Regions from separate parts of the Streptosporangium lutulentum genome, predicted to be linked through region 4. Evidence: riboswitches for the same ligand, from Rfam matches in the RefSeq annotation. Region 4 holds a riboswitch; each other region holds the start of a gene.
What was found. Region 4 has a riboswitch for cyclic di-AMP ahead of J2853_RS09095 (glycoside hydrolase family 25 protein). Riboswitches for the same ligand answer to the same signal wherever they lie in the genome.

Region 1 (4,205 bases), 5.9 Mb from region 4:
TTGACGACCACCGTCGCGGCGACCTTGTCCGGCAGGGACTGCTGGTAGGGCTTGTCCACGAACTGCCAGACGAAGGCCAGGATCCAGTACACGTATACGGCGGCGGTGATGATCCACCCGAGGGGGATCCAGGTCAGCAGCAGCGGGCCGAATATGGCCGCGGCCCGCTTGGCGGCCACGCCGGTGGTGAGCCCACCGGGCCCCAGGGTGCCGCCCGACAGGGGAACGACCTTGATGCCCATGGCCAGCTTGCCCAGAGACTGGCCGCCCCTGCGAAGCATGAGGAACTCGTAGCCGATGAACAGCGCACTCATGATCAACGACGTCAGCAGGGCCGCCAGGAAGAAGCCGCTCGCATCCGTCTCGATGCCGGTCCGGAGGTTGAAGTCCGGCCGCGTCACGACGATCGCGGTGATGAGGGCGCCGACCGCGAAGCTGCTCGCGAAGTAGATCAGCCCGTCGATGATGCGGGCCACCAGGCGCTCCCACCACTCCGCGAGCGGAGCGGGGACACCGGGGGGCATCGCGCCCTGGGGCCCGTAACCCGGCTGGCCGTAGGCGGGGGGCTGCTGCCCGTAACCCTGCGGCTGCTGATAACCGGGCTGCTGACCGTAGGCGGGCTGACCGTAGCCGGGAGGCTGGCCGTACCCGGGCTGTCCCTGAGGGGGCTGACCGTAGGCGGGCTGACCGTAAGCAGGCGGCTGACCGTATCCGGGCTGAGGCTGCTGCCCGTAGCCGGGTTGCTCCTGGGAGGGCTGGCCGTAGCCGGGCTGGCCGTAGGCGGGGGGCTGCTGCCCGTAACCCTGCGGCTGCTGATAACCGGGCTGCTGGCCGTAGGCGGGCTGACCGTAGCCGGGAGGCTGGCCGTACCCGGGCTGTCCCTGAGGGGGCTGACCGTAGGCGGGCTGACCGTATCCGGGCTGTCCCTGGGGCGGCTGGCCGTAGGCGGGCGGCTGGCCGTAGGCACCGGTTCCGGGTTGCTGACCGTATCCGGGCTGGGGAGGCTGCTGCCCGTATCCGGGTTGCTCCTGGGAGGGCTGGCCGTAGGCGCCGGTCACGGGCGGCCGGCCGTAGCCGGGCTGGCCGTAGGCGGGAGACTGCTGCCCATAGGGCGACTGCTCCTGGGAGGACTGCTGGTTGTAGGCGGGCTGGCCGTAGTCGGGCTGGGAAGGCTGCTGACCGTGGCCCTGCGGGGTCTGCCCCGGGCCGGTGTCGGGCTGCGCGGTCTCCAATCGGTATCCCACGATCGTCATGTCGGGATCGAATTCGCCAGGGGCTCGATCCGCATCGTGACGTCCATATTCCGGCTGCCCCGAAGGTGTGCGGTCGCGCTCGGGATCATCCTGCGGATATGGCGGCTGTCCGGTGCTCACCGCGTCACCTCACTTAAAACTGCCCATGTGGCATGTGTCAGACTCACACGCTTGATGGTGCACAAGGTATCGATACAGATATCAACAGTCATCTCTCCGCTTCGTCAGCATCGGGGGCGCGGAAGCCGGGCTCCCGTGTCAGATGCAGCAGCATTCGGGTGTTTCCCAAGGTGTTCGGCTTGACGTGCTCCAAATCGAGGAACTCGGCGACACCTTCGTCGTAGGAGGCGAGGAGCTCCGCGTAGACCTCCGGCGCGACGGGCGTGCCCTGGATCTCCCGGAATCCGTGGCGGCCGAAGAAGTCGACCTCGAAGGTGAGGCAGAAGACCCGGCGCAGGCCGAGCTCGCCCGCCGTGCGTATGAGCGCGGAGACGATCCTGTGGCCGATGCCCAGCCCTCGGCAGCCGGGATCGACGGCGACGGTGCGGATCTCGGCGAGATCCTCCCAGAGCACGTGAAGCGCCCCGCAGCCGACGACCGCGCCCGTCCCGTCGGCGGCGACCCAGAACTCCTGGACGTCCTCGTAGAGGGTGACCGTGGCCTTCCTCAGAAGGCGCGGGCCGTCTCCCCCGTAGGTGTCGACGAGCCGCCGGATGGCGCGCACGTCCTGGGTGCGGGCGCGCCGCACCACGATCCCGGCCGTGCCGGCCTCTGACCCCGGACGACTCCGCGCCCCGCGCTCCGCGGCCACGCCTCCGTTCTCGGATTCGGCTCGCCGCTTCCCGGTTTCGACGCCTCGTACGGTCGCCACGGGGGAATGCTCCGTAACCTGCTCCATGACCGATCAGCGTACGTCCTCGGCGTTCTCCAATTACGGCCCACCCTTAACTCGCACCCCACGACCATCACGTGACTCCAGGTAGCGCGCCCATCACGCTGAGCATGGATTGGCGATGATACGTCGGACCTTGTCTTTTTTGCGGTACCGGACCTGCGAAAACCCGCACCAAGGAAGTCCCAAGGGGACATCAAGGCAGCGTAACGCCCATGTTGATCATTATGATATGTGATCTTTCCGTGACATTTCAGTTGTGAAACCTCTACCGAGTTTGCAGTTCTGGTTGAGCAGGAACCTCCAAGTGCACTAATGTCCGTCCTCGTTGTCAGTGATGTAAAAAGCCTGACCCGCCGAATCCCCGAAACGCGGGGAACCGGGGACCCACCCTCGACCACGTCCCCCCGGGGTGAATCCGACGTGCCCCCCACGCACCCGGTAGGGCTGTCTCCGGCCCGAACCCGTCAGCTAACCCGGTAGGCGACCGAGGAGAGGAGCCTGTTGGTGAAGCGCACGCGCGAGCGTGGAGGAAAGCACACGGGCGGCGACGTCCGCCGCCGGGGAAACGTCCCCCGCGGACTCACCCGCCGTATGACGATCACCGGGCTGGCGTTCGCCTGCCTGACCCTCGGCACTCCTCTGCTCGCGGCCACCGCCGATCCGAAACCCAGCCTCCAGGAGCAGGCCAAACAGGTCGAGAAGCTGCACAACGAGATCGGCACGCTCAGCGAGCAGTACAACGGCGAGCGGGTCAAGCTCAAGCAGGCGGAGCGCGCCGCCGAGAGCGCGAAGAAGACCCTCGCCGTCAGCGAGTCAGAGCTGGAGGCCAGGCGGAGCAAGGCCAGCCTCCTCGCGCAGAGCGACTACATGACGGGCGGGATGGGGTCCGCGCTCGCCTTCACCCAGTCGACCGACCCCGACACCTTCCTCGACCAGGCCACCACCAACTACGCCCTCCAGCAGCAGCAGAGCGAGGAGGTCGCCCAGGTCGGCCGGGCGATCGAGGCCGCCGAGCGGGCGCAGGCCGGCGCCAAGGCCAGAACCGCCGAGGTCAAGGACCTGCTCGCTGACATCACCGGCAAGCGGACCAAGATCGAGCGCCTGGTCAAGCGGGTCGAGAGCGACCTGTTCAGCGAGGTGCGCGAGCGGGCCGCCACCACCCGGGGCAACCGGGTGAAGATCAGCGTGCCGATCGTGGGCAGCGGCAAGGCCGCCGAGGCCGCCCGCTGGGCGCTCAGCCAGCAGCTCAAGCCCTACGTGTGGGGAGCCGAGGGCCCCAACTCCTTCGACTGCTCCGGGCTGGTCATGTGGGCCTACCAGAAGGTCGGCATCAGCCTGCCCCACTACACCGGCAACCAGTGGACCGCGGGCACCCACATCTCCAAAGACGAGCTGCGACCGGGCGACCTGGTCTTCTTCTACAACGACCTGCACCACGTCGGGATCTACATCGGCGCGGGCATGATGGTCCACGCGCCCCAGACCGGTGACGTCATCCACGTCTCCACGATCGAGAACCGGCCCTTCGCGGGCGGCGTACGGATCGCCGACTGAAGCGGACCGGGCCACGGGCGGATCGACGCCCCAAGGGCCCGGGACGGGGCTGAGCGGACCCGGAGAGGCTTGAGGCCGCCGGGACGGTCAAGAAGCGTCAGCCCCGGTCGGAGCGGGATACGGCCACGCTGAGGCGATCGGAACGGTCTAGATCAACTGGCGGCGGGCGGCCCAGGCCACCGCTTCGATCGCCGTGGCCACGCCGATGCGGTCGCAGATCCCGCGGAGCCTGCGCCGGACCGTCCGGCCGCTGATGTCGAGGCGGCGTCCCACCCTGTCGACGGTGACACCTTTGGCGAGCTCCGCCAACAGCACGAGATCCTCGTCGCTGAGACCGATATCGCCCATGCCCAGGGGGCTGTCGCCATGGCGTGAGTCCACTTCCGGATAAGCCATCTAGAATCACTCCCCCCTCATAGGTAACCAGGCGTGGACACGCCAGAAATCAATACCGCCCGCCAGGAACGGTAAACGCCTTGTTCAAAGGTCGTCAAGTTCCGCTC
Region 2 (4,205 bases), 800 kb from region 4:
GCTCCCAGGTGGCGGCGCCGTCCGCGAAGGCCGCCCTCTGGACCTCGGCGTCATGGCCGGCCGACAGGTGCCGCAGCGTCGGGCGGTCGGCTCCGAATCGCAGGTGGTCGGCGTTGAGCAGTACGGCGCCGGGGGGCAGCAGGCGCGCCAACTCGGTGTAGACCTCCAGCAACTGGCCGGGAGAGAGCCAGTGCAGCGCCGTGGAGGTCAGCACCGCGTCGAAGCTCCACGCCGAGAGGGCCGACGACCAGCCCGAATGTGCCAGCTCGGATTCGATCACGGTGGCTCGACCGTGTCGCTCCAGGATCGATCGCGCGAGGTGCGCCAGGACCGGATCGTAATCGACGGCCACCGCGCGCGCCTGCGGGAAACGGCTCAGCACTCGATCGGCGATCGATCCGGGTCCGCAGGCCAGGTCGAGCACGGTGAGGTCCGCGGGGCAGTGCAGGCCGAGTACGTCGAGCATCACCTGGAAGCGGTTTTCGCGATGGGCCACGTAGGCGGCCTGCTGCTCTTCCCAGCGTGAGAGCAGGTCGTACGAGGTCGGTGAGGGTGTGGAAGTGGTCATCACGGTCTCCGGGGAGGGAATCGGGTGGGCGGGGTTCGTGTCGAGCGGGCTCATGCCGGGTCGGCTCGGGTCGTATGCCGGGTCAGGTCGGGTCGAGCGGGCTCGTCCTGGGTCAGCCGTAGAGGTCCCGCAGTCCTTCACAGACCTTCTCCACGGCGCTGACGCCCCTGATCGAGGGGTCCACGGCCGATCCGGGCACGACGATGAAGCGGTTGTTCTTGACCACCGTGAGCTGGGAGGCGACGGGATCGGAGCGCAGGAACCTCATCTTGTCCGCGGCGCTGTCACCGTCACCGCCGCGGGTGAGGTCAGCCAGCACGATCACGTCCGGATCGCGCTCGGCGATCTTTTCCCAGCTTCCCTCGGACCACTGCTGGGCGATATCGGAGAAGGCGTTGCCCGCGCCGAGGAACGTGCCGATGGTGTCGGGCAGCCCTCCGCGACCGGCGATGGCCGGCGCCTTGGTCCGGAGCTCCGCATTCGTCGACTTGAGCGCCACGACGTCCCGCATTCACCGTTCGAACACCACAAAGCGCCATGCCCGGCCTTGAGCCCATGACGTTCCGCGCCCTCAAGCGACCGCCGACTCCACGCATGACCCAAAACGCGAACCCCGCCTTCTCGCGCATCGCACAAGAGAAGCGACCGGCATTTCCGGTTCGGGCTTCCGGGCGTCCATTCGGATCGTCGATATCGGCAGGACAATGGGCGCCCTGTCAGACACGAGTCGCCTGATACGCGTGGGACAGGTGCGAAACCGGACGCGTCACGCGTGATCGCCCATACCCTCACATTGGGGCGGGGATGCAGGTCAAAGGTAAAAAATCCGCGCCTCGACCCTATTGCGGTCAGAACTTTACTCGATACTGTGTTCTAAAGATTTCGATCATGGACAACGGCCCCCGACCGGCCCCGATTCGGTGCCGCCACAACCTCGAATCAATGATCCACAAATCGACGGCGAGGCTTGGAATCGCCATGAAAATAGGCTTTTCCGAACTTTGAGGCGGCTACCGCCCGTTCCGCCGCCAACGGACACGCCCACCGCCGGACGGCCATGAATCCGGGCCTTGATCGAGCCGGAAAAGCCGCTCTTCCTTTACCCGTTTTCAGGCGTAGTACCAAGCCAAGGCAATGTGTGGCATTTGTATTCGTCTGTCTGGTTGGCGTAGGTTCGTCTCATTCGAGGTCAATGCCTGAGCCTTTTAGGACCCGAGCATTGCCACCACATTGCCCGACCGCACTCACCTGCGCGGATCCTTCACACAGGTGAGCACGGCCGCCGAATCCGCGCAGTCAGCGGAACCGGGGAACCACGTTTCTGGGGTGAATCAACGCGTTCGCGCGTCGTAGGGCACTTCCCAGCCCGAACCCGTCAGCTAACCCGGTAGGCGGAATGGAAGCGACGCAAGGAGTCGAACCCCCGCATGACCAAGCATCGCCTTATCCCCACCCTCCGCTTCACCCACGTGGCCCGCGTCCTCGCAGGCGTATCGATCGCCATCGCCGGGGGGACCATCGCGGCCTCCCCCGCCCTGGCCGAGCCCCCCAACTCCAGCGCCCTCAAGCCCACCTCCTCCGAGATCGTCAGGCCTACCCTGTCCCGCCTCCAGATCGAGGCGGAGCAGCTCCCCAAGGTCTCCGCCCAGCAGGTCCTGAGCATCGCCGAGAAGCAGATCGGCATCAGAGAGAACGCCCGGGGCGGTGGAACCAAGTTCCAGTCCTGGTACGAGTCCTCCCCGCGAGGCAGGGAGACCGTCGCCCGCGACGGCGGTAGCGTGCAGGACTACGCGAACGCCCCCTGGTGCGCGATGTTCGTCTCCTGGGTCGGCGAGCAGGCCGGCATCCGTCCCGCCATGGGCTGGGACGCCTACACCGTCACCTACGCCAAGTGGTTCAAGGACAACCACCGCTGGGGCAACGTCGCGGAGCCCGGCGCCGTCGTCTTCTACGACTGGAACGGCAGCAAGGACATCGACGGCATCGACCATGTCGGCCTCGTGAAGAAGGACAACGGCAACGGCACGATCACCACGATCGAGGGCAACACCGGCAACGGCGTGGTCGAGCAGCGCATCCGGCCCAAGTCCCAGGTCGTCGGCTACGGCTACCCGCTCTACACCGCCTGATCCCCTCAGGCACCGACCAAGGAGCGCGGCTCGAATCGAGCCGCGCTCCTTCTCGCCGCCCCTTCTTCGCCGCCGCCCCTTTCGCCGCCCCTCCTTCTTCGCCGCCGCCCCTTTCGCCGCCCCTCCTTCGACGCCCCCCTCCTTCGATCTTCTTCGGCGTCCTCCGCCTCGCGTGACCCCGCGGCCCTCCGCCTCCCGGAACCCCGCTCCGATCGGCGTGAGGCGCGGCGGAGCCATGAAAGATTCACGGAGCGGCTACGAATATGACCACGAAATCATCACGAAGAGGACACAGAAAGGTCGCGGCGCCGAGGGGTGACACGCGCCGCACGAGCCCGGAAGGGTGGGCGCGGACGGGACCCCTCACCCCTCCTCACCTGCAAAATGTCCTAACTGTATGTGCATGAGATGGGAGCGCTCCCAACTGTCCTGCTGAGAGCTTTGTCTGCTTCATGCCAGTTAGTCACCCGCAAACCGGCTAGATGTAACGGTTGAGTTTCGGCATATTGACGTCCAGGTTGCCTATCGTCCACTCTTCGTGGGAGCGCTCCCAAAGCATACCGAGGAACCGCCGCGTCGCAGGCCGAGTTTCGGGGGCCGGCCTCGCGTTGCCACCTCCCACTGATTCGGGCGACCACCTGAGAGGGGTCCGGAATGTTGAACAACACGCGACATGGCAAACTCGCCGCAGTCGCAGTCATGGCGGCCACCGCCCTGGCGATTACCTCCTGCGGTTCGAGTGAGTCCCCCGCACCCGCCGCGAACGCCGGCGGCTCCTCGGCCGCGGCCGAGCCGGTGACCATCACCGTGCACACCTTCGGCGGCGGCGAGAACTTCGGCTACGACAAGGCCGTGGAAACCTGGAACGCGGCGCACCCGAACATCCAGGTCAAGTACCAGAACCTGACCGACCGCTTTGAGGACGTCTACCTGCCCCAACTGCTCCAGCGCCTGCAGGCCGGCAGCGGCGCGGCCGACATCATCGCCGTGGACGAGGGCGCGATGGGCCTCATGAAGGCCCGTCCGCAGTTCTTCACCGACCTCGCCGAGTACGGCCTGGAGAGCCGCAAGGCCGACTTCCCCGCGGCGAAGTGGGACAACGGCATCAACGCCGACAACAAGCTGTTCGCCCTCGGCACCGACATCGGTGGCATGACCATGTGCTACCGCACGGACCTGTTCGAAAAGGCCGGTCTGCCCACCGAGCGCGAGGAGGTCGGCAAGCTCTGGCCCGACTGGAGCGCGTTCATGGAGATCGGCAAGAAGTTCCAGGCCGCCAACCCCGGCAAGTCCGACCCCAAGTTCCTCGACGGCCCGAACACGCTCTACAACGTGATCCTGTCGCAGGAGGCGCCGAAGAACGGCAACGTCGCCTACTTCGACAAGAGCAACCAGCTCGTCCTCGAGACCAACCCCGCCATCAAGACCTCCTTCGACCTGGTGAAGAGCTTCAGCGAGGCGGGCCTGACCGCCAAGCTCGCCTCCTTCACCCCGCCGTGGAACGCCGC
Region 3 (4,205 bases), 8.1 Mb from region 4:
GATCTGGAGGCGGCGGCGAGGGCCAACATCCACTCTGAGCTTGAGCAACTGTGAGTGGGTATTCACCAGGATCAAACATCGAGACCTTATTTGCCTGTGATAATTTGGTGGAATCTGGTGAATTAAGGAGTGGTTCATGCTTGCCCAGCAGCGGCAGCAGGCGATCCTGGAGCGAGTGCGCAGCAGCGGTGGGGTGAGGGTCGCCGACCTGGTGCGAGAGCTCGGCGTCTCAGATATGACGATCCGGCGGGACCTGGAGGTGCTCGCCGAGCGCGGGCTGGTGGAGAAGGTCCACGGCGGCGCCACCGCGGCCGGGCCCGGTTCGACCGAGGAGCCCGGATTCGCCGCCAAGTCGGTACGCCAGCAGCTGGAGAAGGAGTCGATCGCCCAGCAGGCCGCGCAGCTCGTCCGGCCCGGCACGGCCATCGCGCTCTCCGCCGGGACCACGACCTGGACACTGGCCCACTTCGTGGTCGACGTGCCCGAACTGACCGTGATCACCAACTCGATCAGGATCGCCGACGTCTTCCACCGTTCTTCCCGGGCGGACCGCACGGTCGTGCTGACCGGCGGGGTGCGCACTCCCTCCGACGCGCTGGTCGGCCCGGTCGCCGTGTCGGCGGTCCGCAGGCTCCACGTCGACACCCTGTTCCTCGGCGTGCACGGGATGAGCGTCCGCGCCGGTTTCACCACGCCCAACCTGCTGGAGGCGGAGACGAACCGCGAGCTGGTCGCCGCCGCGCACCGCCTGGTGGTTCTCGCCGACCACACCAAGTGGGGCACGGTCGGGATCAGCACGATCGCCGAGCTGACCGAGGCCCATGTGGTGATCTCCGACTCCGGCCTGTCCGGCGAGGCCCACGAGGAGCTCACCTCAAGGGTGGGCGAGCTGATCATCACCAACCCACAGCCGGAGAGCGAGACCCTGAGCAGATGAAGCGCACGATCACCCACCTGGCCGACGGGCGGGAGCTGTTCTACTTCGACCTGCGGGACGACGAGGACCGCAGTGCGGCCGACGAGCGCGACCTGCCGCCGCGCCCGCCGGCCTCCGAACTGCGCTACGACCCGCTCACCGAGGAGTGGATCGCGGTGGCCGGCCACCGCCAGAGCCGCACCTTCCTGCCCCCGGCCAGCGAGTGCCCGCTCTGCCCGTCCACCCCCGGCCACCCCACCGAGATCCCCGCGTCCTCCTACGACGTCGCCGTCTTCGAGAACCGGTTCCCCTCCTTCTCCGCCCAGCCGGGCGAATACGAGCAGGTCGGCGGGTTGAGCGAGGTCCGCCCGGGGGTCGGCCGCTGCGAGGTGGTCTGCTTCACCTCCGACCACGACTCCTCCTTCTCCGCGCTCTCCCCCGAGCAGGTCGAGCTGGTCATGGAGGCCTGGATCGACCGTACGGCGGAGCTGTCGGCGATGCCGGGCGTGGAGCAGGTGTTCTGCTTCGAGAACCGGGGACCGGAGATCGGCATCACCCTGGCCCACCCCCACGGCCAGATCTACGCCTACCCCTACGTGACCCCGCGCACCAAGCTGACCCTCGGCGCGGCCGAGCGCCACCGGGAGCGGACCGGCGGCAACCTGTTCGCCGACGTGCTCGCCGCGGAGCGGGAGGCCAAGATCCGGGTGGTCGCGTCGAACGAGCACTGGACGGCCTTCGTCCCGGCCGCGGCGCGCTGGCCCGTGGAGGTCCACCTCTACCCGCACCGCCGGGTCCCCGACCTGCTCGCGCTGGAGCCCTCCGAACGCGCGGCCTTCGGCCCGCTCTACACGGAGGTGCTCCGCCGGCTGGACGGGCTGTTCGGCGTGCCCATGCCGTACATCGCCGCCTGGCACCAGGCGCCGGTCAACGTCGGCCGGGATCTGTCGTACGCGCACCTGGAGCTGTTCAGCATCCGCAGGGCACCGGACAAGCTGAAATATCTCGCCGGGTCGGAATCCGCCATGGGCGCCTTCGTGAACGACGTCCTGCCCGAGCACACGGCGCATCTCCTGCGCTCCGTTATCACGGACTGATCACCGCTTGGTATCGGGATGGAGTCGCATGACCACTCCTTTACTACTACTATCCTTCCAACATCAGCTGTAGCAGTTGATATGCCCAATCCCGGGCGCCTTGCCCGGGAGCCGGGGAACCACCGCACCTGGGGTGAATCCACTTCGGTGGAAGGGCTTCCTCCAGCCCGAACCCGTCAGCTAACCCGGTCGGCGTAAGGAGAAGAAGGAGGGTCGTGGCGGCTCTTTCCCCCACGTTCCGTCGTCATGCGGCTTTGACCCTGTGCCTGACCTCGGCCACCACGTTCACCCTCGGCGCCTCGACCGCGGGAAACGCGGCCCCCAAGCCGACCGAGGCCGAACTGCGGGCCGATCTGGCCAAGCTGGGCAAGAAGGTCGACAAGCTCATCGAGACCTACGCGGCCAAGCGGGAGTCTCTCGAGAAGGCGCAGAAGGCCGAGGCCGTCGCCAAGACGAATCTGCGCAAGGCGGAGGAGACCTACGCCGAAGCCGAGAAGGAAGTCGACTCGATAGCCCAGATCCGCTATCAGAGCAACGCCGGAAGCCTGCCCGCGATGCTGTTCTCCCCCGACATGAGCGGCGCGGCGATGCTGGAGCAGCTCACCGCCCAGCAGAGCGCCCACCTGCAGGATTTCGCGGGCAGCCTGACCCGCAGGAAGCAGGCGGCCCAGAAGGCGGCCCAGCTCACCGACGACATCGGCGAGGAGGCCAAGGAGGTGGAGGCGCAGCGCAAGGACGCCGAGGACCTGATCGACGACATCAAGGACAAGCTCGACCAGCTCGTCCCCCTCGGCTCCGGCCGCCTCGCCAACGGAAGCTGGGCCCCCCAGCTCCCCACCGGCGGCGACAACATCACCGACCGCACCAGGATCATGCGCGAGGCCGTCCAGAAGCGGTTCAACCTTCCCTACGCGGTCGGCTGCTACCGGGCCGCGAACGACGGCGGCGAACATCCGCTCGGCCGTGCCTGCGACTTCATGATGAGCACCGGCGGTTCCATGCCCTCGGCGGCCCATGTCAGGCTCGGCGACGAGATCGCCGCCTGGGCCATCAAGAACAAGGCCAAGCTCGGCGTCAAATACGTGATCTGGCGACAGCGCATCAACCACGGCTCCGGCTGGACCACCATGTCCAACCGCGGCGGAGTGACCGCCAACCACTTCGACCACCCGCACATCTCGATGTACTAGCACTCCGGCTTGAGGCGGTTCCGTCCCCACTGGCATGACGATGCTGCCCCGTCGCTCGACCAGGTTCCATCGCCGATCACCGCCAGGCCTCGCCGAAGGTACGTCAGGTGACGAAACCCCGGGCCGGCTGATCGCGGCGACGGACGGAACGCGCGTATGCACGGTGACACGACATCGTCCCCGCCCCACGCGAACGTGAGACGGGGACGATGTCAGAAGGTCACCTCAGACGTGCCGTCGCGGAGGACAGGCCGCCGCGAACGCTGACGGCGTTCACCTTCACCGTGTCGGTGTCGCCCTTGGTCACCCGGAGCGTCACCTTCCGTGCCTTCCCGCCGTCCAGGTAGAACTCGGGAGCCTCACCGACGACCCTCGCACCGTCGACCTCGACGGTGTCAGGGGCGACGATCTTGATCTCCTTCGCCTGCTCCAGCGCGGTGGGGATGCGGCCCGTGTTCGTGACGGTGGCCGCGATCTCGTGGGTCGCACCGTCACTCTGGCCGCGCCTGAGCGGCTTCACCTCCACCTGCGAGAGCTTCACCTGCGGAAGCGACTCGGACAGGTAGAGGTTGAAGCGCGCCTGGTTCATGGCCCACTGACCGATCAGATCCGCGGACGGGTTCTGCGACCAGAACTTGGGGTTGATCCCGCCGACCTCGACCTTGCCCAGCGTGGGGTGCTGGATCGTGGTCCACGGCAGGAAGCAGTTGGTACGGCCGTTCTCGGCGCACCACCGTGAACGCTCCCAGTCGGCGAACCTGTCGTCGTTGTCGTAGTCCTTGAAGTCGCCGCCGTTCCACAGCTCGTCGCCGTACCAGATCGAGCCGTACTGGAAGTAGCCGAAGTCGGGCCCGTGACCGAACAGCGGCTCGGGTTCACCACCGTTGCGGGTGGCGTAGTCGATGTAGACGCTGCCGGTGTACCGGTAGCCGGTGAACCCGGCGCCCGCCTTGTCGAAGTGCTCGTACAGTTTGCGGTCGTTCGTGTACATGCACTCCTCCG
Region 4 (4,205 bases):
CACCTGCCCTACGACCCGAACGGCACCGTGACATGAGCGTCGACGCCGAACCGAACACCCCACCACCCGTCCGGGTCCTGCTCGCCGAGGACCAGGTGTTGATCCGCGACAGCCTCAAGGTACTGATCGACACCACACCGGGGCTGGTCACCGTGGGCGAGGCCGGCACCGGCGCCGAAGCGGTGCTCCTGGCCCGCCGGTGCCGGCCCGACGTCGTCCTCATGGACGTGCGCATGCCGGACATGGACGGCATCGAGGCGACCAGGCGTATCTGCGCCGATCCGGCCGGTGCGGGCATCCGCGTCCTGATCCTCACCACGTTCGATCAGGACGAATACGTGTACGCGTCGCTCAGGGCCGGCGCCAGCGGATTCCTCATCAAGAGCGCGACGGCGGCCGAGCTCCTGGCCGCCATCCGGGTCGTCGCCTCCGGCGAAGCGCTGCTCGCGCCCACCGTCACCCGCCGGCTCGTCGCCGAATTCCTGCGACGCCCCCACTCCTTCCCGGCCGCGCGAGACCTCGGCGACATCACCCGGCGTGAGCGCGACGTGCTCACCCTCGTCGGCAGGGGAATGTCCAACTCCGAGATCGCCGAGCACCTGCACCTCACCGTCGGCACGGTCAAGACCCACATCGGCCGCCTCCTGGCCAAACTGCACGCCCGCGACCGGGCCCAGCTCGTCATCGCCGCCTACGAAGGCGGGCTGGTCACCGGCCCGTCGTCACAGTGATCAGCGGGCTCGCCGGTTCCCGGTCGCTGCCGTACGGCTCAGCCCTTACGCAGTCCGAGCGTCTCGGACGCGATCTCCAGCGCGGCCAGGTGCTCGTCGACCGAGCCCAGCCCCGCTTTCATGGTGTTGATGGAAAGGTGGGTGGCGCCGGACTCCCGCCACCGGCGGGCCAGGTCACTCAGTTCCTCCGCACTGCCCGTCCAGCTGGCACGGCCCTCCATGCCGAGCGCTGAGGGGTCGCGTCCCGCCTGCACGGCGGCCTCCTCGATCACCGCCTTGGCCTCGTCCAGCTTCGGGCCCGGAGACATCTGCGGGAACCAGCCGTCGGCCAGCCGCCCGGTGCGGCGGTAGGCCGCGGGTGACTGCGCGCCGAACCAGACGGGGATCGGCCGCTGCACGGGCAGGGGCGCCAGCCCCGCTCCGGTCACCCGGTCGTAGACGCCGTCGAAGGTGACCGACGGCTCGGTCCACAGCCGGCGCATCAACTCGACCTGCTCCTCGATGCGCCTGCCCCGGGTGGTGAAGTCCTGGCCGAGGGCTTCGTACTCGACCTGGTTCCACCCCAGCCCCACGCCCAGCCGAAACCGGCCGTCACTGAGCAGGTCGATCTCCGCCGCCTGCTTGGCCACCAGCGCCGTCTGCCGCTGGGGCAGGATGATGATGGCGGTGACGAGTTCCAGCGAGGTCAGCGCGGCGAGATATCCGAAGAGGACCATCGGTTCGTGGAAGGTGCTCTCCACGTCGTACACCCCTTGCCAGCCCTGGTGCACCGCCGGGTCGGCGCCGACGACGTGGTCGTAGGCCATCAGGTGCCGGAAGCCGAGCTCCTCGACTCCTTGCGCGTAGGCGCGCACCGCACCCACGTCCGGGCCGATCTCGGTCTGGGGAAAGACAACACCGATCCGCATCATGGCTCCTGTCGATCGTCAGGTGAACTCGCGGATCATCATTCCGTGCGCAGCGCCTCTCAACCACATGCGACCCCCTGGCCACCGGTTCGAGCGGAAAGATCTACATCTGGGACGGCGGGGGGTGATGCTCGCTTTTGCCGGTTCAGGCGGTGGGGGGACGGCCGAGACTGCGCAGCTGATCGGGGGTCAACGAGGAGACATCCTGGTCGATGGGCGTTTCGGTGTACTGGTGGATGGTCCAGGTCTTCCAGTCGGCGGGCGGCGGGACGTCGCCCATGGGCACGCCGTAGTAGGCCACCCAGAGGGGGTACTGGGACAGGCCCGCGCCGTAGGTGTTGGCGAAGTTCCAGCTGCTGTAGACCATCGGCTTGACGCCGGTCTTGGCCTGGACCCGGGCAAGCCAGGCCTTGGCCCAGGCGTTGACCTCGCTGACGGACCTGCCGTCGGTGGTCTCCAGATCCAGCACCAGCAGGTCGCCCGGCTTGGCCGGCTGCGAGTTCACCACCGAGAGGAAGAAGTCGGCCTCGGTGATCGGATTGTCGGCGGGGTGACCGAAGTGGTAGGCGCCGCGCACGATGCCCTTCTTCGCCAGTTCCCTCCAGTGCCGGGTGAAGGCCTTGTCGCGGAAGTGCAGTCCCTCGGTGGCCTTGACGATGCCGAATTTGGCCGGACTGGCGTTCCAGTCGTGGTCGGGCTCGTAGTTGGAGACGTCCTGGCCGTAGGTGAGCGCGTCGGCCCGGCCCGGATTGATCGGCGCGGCGAGCGTTTTGGCCGGGGTTTGCACGACACCGCTCAGGGCCTTCACGGAAAGGTCGGAGGCCAGGGCCGGGTGACCGGCGAGAATCGCACCGGTGACAACGGTCGCACTCACCACGGCGGCGAGGGGGCGAGAGAAACGGTATTTCAACATAGGGGGGATCAACTCCTTGCTTCCATGCCGCCTACCGGGTTAGCTGACGGGTTCGGGCGTGGAAGTGCCCTACGCGGTGCCATGTGGAATGGGCCGCGATTCACCCCAGAAGATTGGGTCCCCGGCTCCGTGAATTCACGGACTCGGCGGCCGTGCTCGTTCCGCGTCGGAAACTCCCGCGGCACGAAACACGGTCTCGGTAATGATCAGGGCACCACCCGGCCACGACGTCGCCGAACGTGTATCCCCAAGGACCCGAAGGTAAGCGGTGAGGATCGAATGATGCAAGGCGTCGCCATATTGACCTAACGAAATCCCCTCGAACGCAGGACTTCGATGGTGAATTCTTTACCTCGGTCGAGCGGGTGAGAAGTCCTGCGGGATCCATGCGCAGGTCACGCGGCCAGGTAGATTCCTTATCATTCCGGCCTTGCGTGCCAAGGAGAGAGCCCGTTCAGTAAAGTCGCGATCGATTGAAGGTCGGTTGGGTTCCGTTTTCATACCATGCGTACTTTGCCATTCTCGTGCAAGAAAAGTAAAAAGTACGCAATGCCGTGGACGACGTGGGTGGCCGGCCGCCCGGAGACATCCCAGGGCCGGGCCGCGTCGGCCTCGTTGCGCGCCGCCTCGTGGACGGCCGGTTCGGCCGGGACGCCGGCGAACCGGCCGAGGCCGTCGGGGCCGTGGAAGCGGACGCCCTGCGCCTGCGGGCTGGTGGCGGCGTACCGGGCGGGGAGCGCGCCGCGGTCGACGGTCCGCATGGACAGACCCCGGCGGGAGAATCGATTCTTGGGGAGAGAGGCGCCTGCGGTCCATCGAGTGAACGCGGGTGACGACGGCACTCCCCTCGACGGGGTCGCGGACCGGCACCATGAGGCCGGCGCCCGCCTCGGCCGGGCGTACGGCCGGATCGAGTCCGATGCCGTCGCTCGCCCCGGTCACCACGGCGAGCCTTCCGGCCGGATCGGCTACGGATACGTTCTTGATGACGACCCCCTGGTCAGCGGATCTCCTCGGTCGGGCCGAGGGTCGCGGGCGCCCGCGAGGTGGATCCGTGTCGCGCTTGTCCACGGACTTTCGATCCGCGGACAAGCGCGGCCCACCGGGGGTGCTCCGCCGGTCGAGTACGGGATGCTCTCCCCGGACACCCACACGGGATGAACGTCGACCAGGCCGGCTCCACCGAACGCGGGCCCGTCAAGCTCTTCATGAATCCGGAATGATTTAGCCCGTGTTCGCTGTGATCGCAATTATTCCGGAAGGGTGCGATCTCAGTGAACACGGGCAACCTCTCTCCGCCGTGGGTCTGGATATTTTCCTGATTCCAGGTTCTGCCGCATGCGGTCGACGTGCTTTGACTACATGCCGCACCCAGGCTGGAGGCCAATCTTGATGGGGTGGCTAATCAGAGACCTTAGACGTTTCGCCGTTTTTTCAGTCGTCATCGAAATCGCGGTCACGGTCGCGGTCGCGATCGCGGCCACCGCCATTGACAGTGTTGTTGTTGATATTGACATTGACCCTGCGGACGCTGCGGTGGTGGGAGCGGTGGTGGCAACCGCAGCCGCGGCGCCAACCACAGCCGCCGCCGCATCCTCCGCCCCATCCTCCGACCCAGGTCGTGAAGCCTGCGCTCGTACCTGCGGTGGTGGT

Region 1: it holds a riboswitch for cyclic di-AMP, as region 4 does, so the genes downstream of both, J2853_RS36440 (C40 family peptidase) here and J2853_RS09095 (glycoside hydrolase family 25 protein) in region 4, are expected to answer to the same signal.
Region 2: it holds a riboswitch for cyclic di-AMP, as region 4 does, so the genes downstream of both, J2853_RS05555 (CHAP domain-containing protein) here and J2853_RS09095 (glycoside hydrolase family 25 protein) in region 4, are expected to answer to the same signal.
Region 3: it holds a riboswitch for cyclic di-AMP, as region 4 does, so the genes downstream of both, J2853_RS46095 (coiled-coil domain-containing protein) here and J2853_RS09095 (glycoside hydrolase family 25 protein) in region 4, are expected to answer to the same signal.

What each region holds. Positions count from the first base shown of each region.
Region 1 covers NZ_JAUSQU010000001.1:8,087,066-8,091,270, reverse strand. Annotated here, with positions in the region: gene J2853_RS36450 (RDD family protein) at 1-1,253, opposite strand, end outside; gene J2853_RS36445 (amino-acid N-acetyltransferase) at 1,462-2,004, opposite strand; cyclic di-AMP (ydaO/yuaA leader) riboswitch at 2,490-2,647, shown strand; gene J2853_RS36440 (C40 family peptidase) at 2,653-3,702, shown strand; gene J2853_RS36435 (helix-turn-helix domain-containing protein) at 3,850-4,098, opposite strand.
Region 2 covers NZ_JAUSQU010000001.1:1,343,524-1,347,728, reverse strand. Annotated here, with positions in the region: gene J2853_RS05565 (class I SAM-dependent methyltransferase) at 1-568, opposite strand, end outside; gene J2853_RS05560 (ABC transporter substrate-binding protein) at 681-1,079, opposite strand; cyclic di-AMP (ydaO/yuaA leader) riboswitch at 1,839-1,977, shown strand; gene J2853_RS05555 (CHAP domain-containing protein) at 1,996-2,697, shown strand; gene J2853_RS05550 (ABC transporter substrate-binding protein) at 3,352-4,205, shown strand, end outside.
Region 3 covers NZ_JAUSQU010000001.1:10,248,822-10,253,026, reverse strand. Annotated here, with positions in the region: gene J2853_RS46110 (HD domain-containing protein) at 1-54, shown strand, start outside; gene J2853_RS46105 (DeoR/GlpR family DNA-binding transcription regulator) at 137-937, shown strand; gene galT (galactose-1-phosphate uridylyltransferase) at 934-2,013, shown strand; cyclic di-AMP (ydaO/yuaA leader) riboswitch at 2,086-2,222, shown strand; gene J2853_RS46095 (coiled-coil domain-containing protein) at 2,229-3,203, shown strand; gene J2853_RS46090 (M14 family metallopeptidase) at 3,424-4,205, opposite strand, start outside.
Region 4 covers NZ_JAUSQU010000001.1:2,144,925-2,149,129, forward strand. Annotated here, with positions in the region: gene J2853_RS09080 (histidine kinase) at 1-36, shown strand, start outside; gene J2853_RS09085 (response regulator) at 33-731, shown strand; gene J2853_RS09090 (LLM class F420-dependent oxidoreductase) at 770-1,639, opposite strand; gene J2853_RS09095 (glycoside hydrolase family 25 protein) at 1,785-2,552, opposite strand; cyclic di-AMP (ydaO/yuaA leader) riboswitch at 2,566-2,711, opposite strand; gene J2853_RS09100 (hypothetical protein) at 3,050-3,313, opposite strand; gene J2853_RS09105 (hypothetical protein) at 3,987-4,205, opposite strand, start outside.